Regions from separate parts of the Bacillus sp. KH172YL63 genome, predicted to be linked through region 2. Evidence: riboswitches for the same ligand, from Rfam matches in the RefSeq annotation. Region 2 holds a riboswitch; each other region holds the start of a gene.

Region 1 (2,203 bases), 1.6 Mb from region 2:
ATAATGAACGGGCCGGTTCGTCGGGGACGCTTGGCTTCCTTGTGATCGAGGACATCGGGAAAACACCGGAGGGAGAGACCATTTTCTTTTCCACCTCCACTGTAATCATTACGGAAGCCGTCAAAGAGAGGTGGAATCAATGAGAAATCTTCGGACATATCAAAAAGGAGACCGACTTCCCCCGCTTGAACTGGGACCGGTTTCGCTGGAAGATTTGATTTCTTACAGCAAGGCTTCAGGTGATCACAATCCCATTCATGTGAATGAAGAAGTAGCACTGAATCTCGGGCTCCCCGGTATCATCGCCCATGGGATGTGGACGATGGGAACTGCCTCCAGGCTGTTCAGCGCTCATAGTGAGGAAGGCTTCATACAAGACTACTCTGTCCGTTTTACAGGGATGGTCCTCCTTGGAGACAACATCACCCTGCTCGCCGAATTAACAGATATAAGGGAAAATTGTCTCTCCTTCAGCCTACTCGCAATCAATCAGCATGACAAAAAAGTGCTTGAAGGAAGCATCGTCTATTCACTTTTCCAGTAGGGCTCCATCCAGCAATTGAAAAAATATGATGTCGTATTACACCAATTGATTGAATAGATATAAAGTATATGGAAAGTAAAAATAAGACAAAAGACATAAATCCGATAGAAAAAGTCGGGTTGACTTCCGTGTGTAATGTGATATTATTTAGAATATTAAAATTAATAACTCTTATCCAGAGTGGTGGAGGGATCTGGCCCTGTGAAGCCCAGCAACCTACGAAATGTAAGGTGCTAATTCCAGCAAAATGGGAAGTCATTTTGGAAGATAAGGTATTCTTACCTGAACAACTTTCCAAAATGGATGGTTGTTTTTTTGTTTTTGAATCTGGATAAGAAGAAATTGGGGGAATCATGTGACCAAAGCGAATAAACAAAACGGGGACGACGTGATGGAAAAGATTCAATCCATGCTGGAATCGATGAATTTTGGTTCCATCACGATCGTCGTTCAAGACGGGAAAGTCATTCAACTAGAGAAAAATGAGAAAGTCCGAATTAAATAAGCTGACTAGACAACTAGAGGCGCATAACACAGATAGGGGAATCCCTTTATCTTGTTATCGCCTCTTTTTGTATGGATAAGCCTCAGGGAAAGGGGTGCAATATGTTAACCTACTCAAACTGGAAAGCGCACACTGTCGATTTTGACATAGACCCTGTTTATAAGGGCGCTTTGAATGTACTGAAATGGACTTATGAAGAGTACGGAGGCGAAGTCGTCTATGCCTGCAGTTTCGGAATCGAAGGCATCGTCCTGATCGATCTCATAAGCAAGGTAGAACCTCACGCAAAGATTGTATTTCTGGATACAGGCGTACATTTTAAAGAAACTTATGAGGTCATCGAAAAAGTAAGAAAAAGATATCCAGGTATAGATATTCAGATGAAAAAACCGGAATTAACCTTAAAAGAGCAGGCTGAGGTCCACGGAGAAAAGCTGTGGGAGAGAAATCCAAATCAGTGCTGTCAAATTCGAAAGTTAGATCCTTTAAAAGAGTCACTATCAGAAGGAAAAGCATGGATTTCAGGCTTAAGGAGGGAACAATCGCCCACAAGGAGGAATGTTGAATTCATCAACAAGGATGAAAAATTCCAATCCATCAAAATTTGTCCATTGATCCACTGGACATGGAAAGACATTTGGCGATACGCCCATAAACAGAATCTAACGTATAACGCCCTCCATGATCAGGGATATCCGAGTATAGGCTGCTCCCATTGCACAAAGCCTGCCATCGATATGAATGATCTCCGCTCTGGGAGATGGACGGGTAAAGGCAAGACAGAATGCGGACTTCATTAAGCGGGGTGAGAATCTTTGCTTGAAATTCTGGCCATCGCGATCAGCTTGTTCTTTGCCATGAACATTGGTGCCAGTGGAGCGGCCGCATCGATGGGGGTGGCGTATGGAGCGGGAGCCATCAAGAATATCCGTACGGCTCTCTTGATTTGTGCAATCGGTGTTCTGAGCGGAGCGGTACTTGGCGGCGGTGAAGTGGTGAAGACCATCAGTTCAGGGATCATCCCGCCATCACTCTTATCCATCAAGATTGTCATCATCATATTATCTTCGGCGACCATATCGCTGTTCCTGGCGAATTTAATCGGGATCCCCTTATCAACAAGTGAAGTGACGGTCGGGGCGGTGGTTGGTGTA
Region 2 (2,203 bases):
TAACCAGACCATTTTGACGTGACGTGGAGGGCATGTTTCTTTTCTTCCTCCATGATGTCTCCACGTTCCGTCGTCCGGTGTGCTTCCAGGTCGTTCTTCAGGGTTTGATGGATCATCACCTCTGATACCTGCTTCATATTGAACGTGATATTGTGAACCTGCATCCAAGTAGAGGCGTGGTTGATGAAAAAGATGAACGTTACGGCACAAAGGAAGGCAAGACCGATCGTCATAACTGGTGCAGCCACGAAGATCTCTTTATCCGAATTTCCAATAAATAAAAAGACCAAGAGGACATATACAAAGCTGCCGTTGAAGATGCCGAGTGCATGCTGGGTTTGTTTATCCGAAATGAAATCAAGCAGCATTCTTGGAGAGAATTGCCCGCTGAACATGGTCAGTACGACGAGCAGTGAATTCAGGGTGAAGGCGCTGAGCGTAAGGACAGCCCCGATGAGCGTACTAACCAGTGTCCGCGTGACGGGGGCATCCATATGAAGAAAGCTCCATGTAAATCTGGAAATCTCCAGGTGGAGGTCGAAAAATAACGTCAGTGCTACAAATAATAGAGAAAGACAAATATAAAAGAAGGGCATATACCAGATATTCAGCCGGATTTCTCTCTTCCGCTGACGTTTTGACATCAGTATATATTTTTTCATAGATAATGGGAGCAGTCTTTTAAGCATGATTGTGATCCTTTCCGGTAATGATATTATGAATCCATTTCCCTCCAAAGAACAGTTAAAACCTTTTGGAGAAAGAAAAATATAGAATCAGGAAGCATCTTATTACAGTATGTCCAAGGGTGCACGCCTGTAATAATTTTTAGAAAATACCGAAAATGGTATTGACGGTGAGAGAAATCCACTATATAATCCAATTCATATTCAAAATCGAGATCCGAAACAAACATTATATCTCTTATCAAGAGCGGCGGAGGGATAGGCCCGATGAAGCCCGGCAACCTACAGGAACAATCTGTAAAGGTGCCAATTCCTACAGGTTCATTAGGAATCTGGAAGATAAGGGGAGGAGCATGCTCATCAAGCCCTCTTCTTAAGAAGAGGGTTTTTCTTTATACCTTCATTCTTTCCATCGCAGGAATCTTCTACAGAGACTATCATCGATTAAAGGAGGCAGTCAGATGTCAAAGATTAACGTGGCGATTCTGGGATTTGGAACCGTCGGTCAAGGTGTGTGGGAAGCCATTGAAACCCATCAGGAAAGATTGAAGGAAGTACTTGGAAAAGAAGTGAAGGTAAAGGGAATCCTCGTCAAGGATGGGGGAAAGCAAAGGAATATCGAGCCATCCATTCCGGTCACGACGGATTTTGAAGACATACTGGCGATTCCGGACCTTGACGTCATTTTCGAGGCAATCGTAGGGGAAGAGCCCGGCCGTGGGTATTTGACCCAGGCAATCGAGATGGGGATTCATATCATCACCGCCAATAAGGCGCTGTTTGCTAAACATGGTCCGGCGCTCTTAACAAAAGCGGAACAGCATGATGTAAGTGTTGGATTTGAAGCGACCACGGCAGGAGGGGTCCCGGTCATCGGAAGCATCCGGCAATTATTGAAGGTCAATGAAATCAAACGGATTCAGGGGATCCTGAATGGAACCTCCAACTTCATTCTTTCCCAAATGAGGAAAAAGGGAATTTCCTTTGAATCAGCACTGAAGCAGGCCCAGGAAAAGGGGTACGCTGAAGCAGACCCAACCAGTGACATTGAAGGTCAGGATGCTCTTAATAAGCTTCTGATCTTAAGTCAGACGGCATTCGGCAGGCAGCCTGTTGTGGGTGAAGTCTCCCGTAAAGGAATCTCACATCTGACAGCAGAGTGGCTACAGGCGGCAGAATCCTTCAGGCTCCGGTTCAAACATGTGGGAACGCTTGAACGGGATGATGAGGGGCGCATCAGGGGAGAGGTGGCTCCGCGCCTTGTTCATGATACCCATCCCTTCTACGGTGTGGAAGATGTAGAAAATGCAGTATCTTTACAGGGCAGCCTCGTGGGGAGAATCACCCTGTCAGGGCCGGGAGCAGGTAAGCGGCCGACGGGCAGTGCCATGGTAGAGGACTTTCTCTCCCTGATGGAAGGGAAGTATACCGCAGCTGCAGACAGCATGGTCGGTCCCGTCGACATTCAAAGGGATCAGGAAGTGCTTGAATGGGTGTTAAGACTTCCTGAACAGTGG
Region 3 (2,203 bases), 810 kb from region 2:
CCCCCGGCAATCCTCATGAACGGGACTTCCGACAAGACGGCAATCAAGAAGGCCAGGCCGATCCCGGCATACGTCCCGCCTGAATCTTCAACAAACAAGCCGAAATACACATTGTTTGCTAAATTCGGACCGAACACCAAGAACGTGACGGCCAGGAAGATAAGGAACTTCTTCAACGTGAACAATTCCTTCATCCCTGCTTTTAAATCAAGCTTCGCAGCCGCCCTCTCTTTCGGAAAACGGAAGGACAGGAAGCCGGAGATGACCAGGCAGATGAAGAACGAATAAAAAATGACCGTTGGCCCGATGAATCCTTCAGAAAGCCGGCCCATGATGTAAACGGCAATACCGAATCCGAGCGACCCGAACAGACGGATATTTCCGTAGTTGTACCCGACCTTGCCTGTATACTTCAGGCTGATACTGTCTGAAACAGGAATGATGGCACTCTGGAAGATGGCCACAAGGATGGCCACGATCAGAAGCCCCAGGTACACATCCATGAATAAGTAGCCGAGTGCAAAGATCCCCGCCACGAAAGAGGTCAGTCCGAGGACCACGGTCGGACGGTTCGTCGCATCACTAACCATTCCCCATATCGGCTGGAAGAAGATCATCATGATGGGACCGACAGACATGATCGTCCCAATCTGATAACCGTTCAAACCGACGCTTTCACTTAAATATACGCTGAGTAAAGGAAATAAACTGCCGACTCCGAAGAACGTCAGTAAATAAAAGCCTTGTAATGTCAGTATTTGATTTCGCACATTTCTTTCCATTACGGAATCCCCCAAGATGATTTTTGTCTATCTAATAGTAGACCTAGAAACGGTAATTGTCTACGAGTATTTGCCTGAATATGGATAAAGTCCCATAAATACAGTCCCATGGCCCTCTGAAAAAATTCCCGTTTGACTTTTTCGATTAAACCCTTTAAAGTATGTAAGTATCTTTAAATCAACTAAATACGATATTCTTCTTATCCAGAGAGACGGAGGGACTGGCCCTATGATGTCTCGGCAGCGGACTCGACCAGAGTGCTGTGCCACATCCAGCAAGCATGTATGCTTGAAAGATAAGGGGAGTGTTTCTTTCGATTGAAACCTCTTCTTATCCTGGAAGAGGTTTTTTTAGTTGATTTATTCACATGTTAAATTTACAGATGATCACAAAGGAGTGTTACGTATGAATCAAGAAAAAGGAAACTTATTGGCCTTATTGCCATTAATCATATTTGTTTCCCTGTTCCTCGGGGCAGGCATCATTTCAGGAGACTTTTATGCATTTCCTGTACTCGTATCCATCATCATCGCTGCTGTCGCGGCCCTGTTGATGAACCGCAAGGAGACGCTAACCGCCAAAATCGAGCGGTTCGCCAAAGGGGCCGGTCATCCGGATATTATGATCATGGTTTTCATCTTCCTGCTCGCAGGAGCATTTTCAGGCGTCGCAGAAAAAATGGGCGCGGTGGATGCCACCGTCAACTTTGCCCTCTCGGTGCTGCCGGGTAATCTTGTCATCGTTGGATTATTCATGATTGCTGCATTCATCTCCCTGTCCATGGGAACATCGATGGGAACGATCGCAGCCCTTGCACCAATCGGCGTCGGAATCAGCTCAGGCACCGATATTTCCATGCCCCTTGCAATGGCGACCGTCATCGGGGGAGCGATGTTCGGTGATAACCTGTCGTTTATTTCCGACACAACCATCGCTGCAGTCCGTACGCAAAAAACGGAAATGAAAGACAAATTCAAAGTCAATTTCTTTATCGTCTTACCTGCTGCAATCCTGACGATGGTAATCCTTTTCATCCTTACGATGGGGAATTCATCATCCGTAGGTGCTGAAGGATTCGACTGGATCAAAATCCTTCCTTACCTTGGTGTCATCATAGCCGCACTGGCCGGATTGAACGTATTCGCCGTCCTGTTTGGGGGCATCATCCTTGCAGGTGTCATCGGATTCCTTGATGGAAGCTTCACACCATCCAGCTATTTCGGAAGTGTGGCAGAAGGAATGACAGGCATGGCAGAAATCGTCATCCTTTCAATCCTCATCGGTGGTGTCGTCGAACTGATCCGCCACAACGGAGGCATCCAGGCGATCCTTTACCAAGCCACCCGCAAAATCAAGTCTCCACAGGGAGCACAATTTGCAACGGCAGGCTTGGTCAGCTCGACAAACCTTTGTACAGCCA
Region 4 (2,203 bases), 220 kb from region 2:
TCTATGTTTCGGATCTGCTCCTGCAAACCCTTTGAAAGAGAAGACTTCTTCTTTTTCCTTTAAGTATTCAATGACTTTCGTATATAATTTATCGAAGGATTCCGGGGAGATCGGTTGATTGACTGAACCCCACTCAATCTTATCCTTGGTGGATGGTTCTTCTACAATGAATTTATCCTTAGGAGAGCGTCCTGTGTATTTACCAGTTTCTGCTCTGACTGCCCCTGATGATGTTAAAACGCCTTCATTTCGCTGAAGGACTTTTTCAACTAGTTGAGAAACAGATAATTGTTCCTGAATATTTTGACCGTTAAGTAATTCCATTAATTCATTAGACATGCTCACTGAATTCATTCGAACCCTTCCTTTATATAAATTTAATGATCTCGCTTTCTTCACAAAAATAGTATAACACAATTGGATCATTAGTCTATACTATTTGAGTAATTTTATATGGTGTTTCCAATTTGTCACATTTTTCATACGGGCAAACGGGGTTTCTTCTTATATATATGTAGAGTTCGTCCGAATGTTTAGCCTCAAGGTGGAAATAGGGTGTTTCACTCGTATTTGAAGCGATGCAAAATAGGCTGAAGCTTGGTTAAACCTGTCAGCGGAAAAAAAGTTGACACCCTTTGTCCTAACCGTTATCATTGTTCCTTGAACGGATACTCTTATCCTGAGCTGGTGGAGGGAGCAGACCCTATGAAACCCAGCAACCTGCTAAATAGTAAATGGATCTTTTCTGTTTGAAACAGATCTGATTAAGCGAAGGTGCTAAACTGAGGCAAGGTTAAAGAACCTTGAACGATAAGAGAGAAAAGGCGCGGCTATGATCTGAAACCTTTCCTCTGATGCTGAATGGGGAAGGTTTTTTTCTGTTTATAGTGGACCAAACGCACATAAACCACGATTTTTTTATAAAAAAAACGTGTTTACTTCATACTACTTAGGGAATGAGTACCGTATCTGTTTAATGTTTTGTCGGATGGATATCTGACAACTACGCTTAAGGAGGAACCTTGATGTCAACTAAACGTCGTCTGTTTACATCTGAGTCCGTAACCGAAGGACATCCAGATAAAATTTGTGACCAAATTTCTGATTCAATTCTTGATGCAATTCTTACAAATGATCCGAATGCCCGTGTGGCATGTGAAACATCCGTTACAACGGGTCTTGTGCTTGTTGCTGGTGAAATCACTACTAACACGTATGTCGATATTCCAAAAATCGTTCGTGAAACAATCCGTGAAATCGGCTATACACGTGCGAAATATGGCTTTGATGCTGAAACATGTGCAGTGCTGACATCAATCGATGAGCAATCTGCAGATATCGCTCAAGGTGTTGACCAGGCACTTGAAGCACGTGAAGGTCAAATGTCTGAAGAAGAAATCGATGCAATCGGTGCAGGTGACCAAGGATTGATGTTTGGATTCGCTTGTAACGAAACGAAAGAGCTTATGCCTCTTCCGATTTCCCTTGCACACAAAATTTCCCGTCGTCTGACAGAAGTGCGTAAAGAAGAAATCCTTCCTTACCTTCGTCCAGATGGAAAAACACAAGTAACAGTTGAATATGATGAAAACGATAAACCGGTCCGCATCGACACGATCGTTATCTCTACTCAGCATCACCCGGAAGTGACGCTTGAGCAAATTCAGCGTAACCTGAAAGAATATGTTATCGATCCGGTTGTACCTGGCGAATTGATCGACGAAAATACAAAATACTTCATCAACCCGACTGGCCGCTTCGTTATCGGTGGACCACAAGGTGATGCAGGATTGACTGGCCGTAAGATCATCGTTGACACTTACGGCGGATATGCCCGTCACGGTGGCGGTGCATTCTCCGGTAAGGATGCTACGAAAGTTGACCGTTCAGCAGCGTATGCAGCACGTTATGTTGCAAAGAACATCGTAGCAGCGGGACTTGCCGACAAATGTGAAGTTCAACTTGCGTATGCAATCGGTGTTGCTAAACCAGTATCGATTTCAGTTGATACGTTTGGAACAGGAAAAGTATCTGAAGACGTCCTGATCGACGTTGTCAGCAACAACTTTGACCTTCGTCCTGCAGGAATCATCAGAATGTTAGACCTTCGTCGTCCGATCTACAAGCAGACAGCTGCTTACGGACACTTTGGCCGTAACGACATCGATCTTCCTTGGGAGCGTACAAACAAAGCTGAAGCGTT

The links. A riboswitch is a leader RNA that binds a small molecule or an ion and turns the genes downstream of it on or off. The one in region 2 is predicted to bind S-adenosylmethionine.
Region 1: linked by a shared signal. The riboswitch ahead of KH172YL63_RS09900 (YezD family protein) and the one ahead of KH172YL63_RS18705 (homoserine dehydrogenase) in region 2 are both predicted to bind S-adenosylmethionine.
Region 3: linked by a shared signal. The riboswitch ahead of KH172YL63_RS01135 (Na+/H+ antiporter NhaC family protein) and the one ahead of KH172YL63_RS18705 (homoserine dehydrogenase) in region 2 are both predicted to bind S-adenosylmethionine.
Region 4: linked by a shared signal. The riboswitch ahead of metK (methionine adenosyltransferase) and the one ahead of KH172YL63_RS18705 (homoserine dehydrogenase) in region 2 are both predicted to bind S-adenosylmethionine.

What each region holds. Positions count from the first base shown of each region.
Region 1 covers NZ_AP022842.1:1,997,342-1,999,544, reverse strand. The annotation lists gene KH172YL63_RS09910 (MaoC family dehydratase N-terminal domain-containing protein) at 1-143, shown strand, start outside; gene KH172YL63_RS09905 (MaoC/PaaZ C-terminal domain-containing protein) at 140-544, shown strand; SAM riboswitch class I at 713-818, shown strand; gene KH172YL63_RS09900 (YezD family protein) at 936-1,049, shown strand; gene KH172YL63_RS09895 (phosphoadenylyl-sulfate reductase) at 1,151-1,849, shown strand; gene KH172YL63_RS09890 (sulfate permease) at 1,907-2,203, shown strand, end outside.
Region 2 covers NZ_AP022842.1:3,643,738-3,645,940, reverse strand. The annotation lists gene KH172YL63_RS18710 (DUF2254 domain-containing protein) at 1-689, opposite strand, end outside; SAM riboswitch class I at 922-1,032, shown strand; gene KH172YL63_RS18705 (homoserine dehydrogenase) at 1,148-2,203, shown strand, end outside.
Region 3 covers NZ_AP022842.1:206,925-209,127, reverse strand. The annotation lists gene KH172YL63_RS01140 (MFS transporter) at 1-782, opposite strand, end outside; SAM riboswitch class I at 980-1,085, shown strand; gene KH172YL63_RS01135 (Na+/H+ antiporter NhaC family protein) at 1,189-2,203, shown strand, end outside.
Region 4 covers NZ_AP022842.1:3,425,916-3,428,118, reverse strand. The annotation lists gene pckA (phosphoenolpyruvate carboxykinase (ATP)) at 1-354, opposite strand, end outside; SAM riboswitch class I at 672-817, shown strand; gene metK (methionine adenosyltransferase) at 1,026-2,203, shown strand, end outside.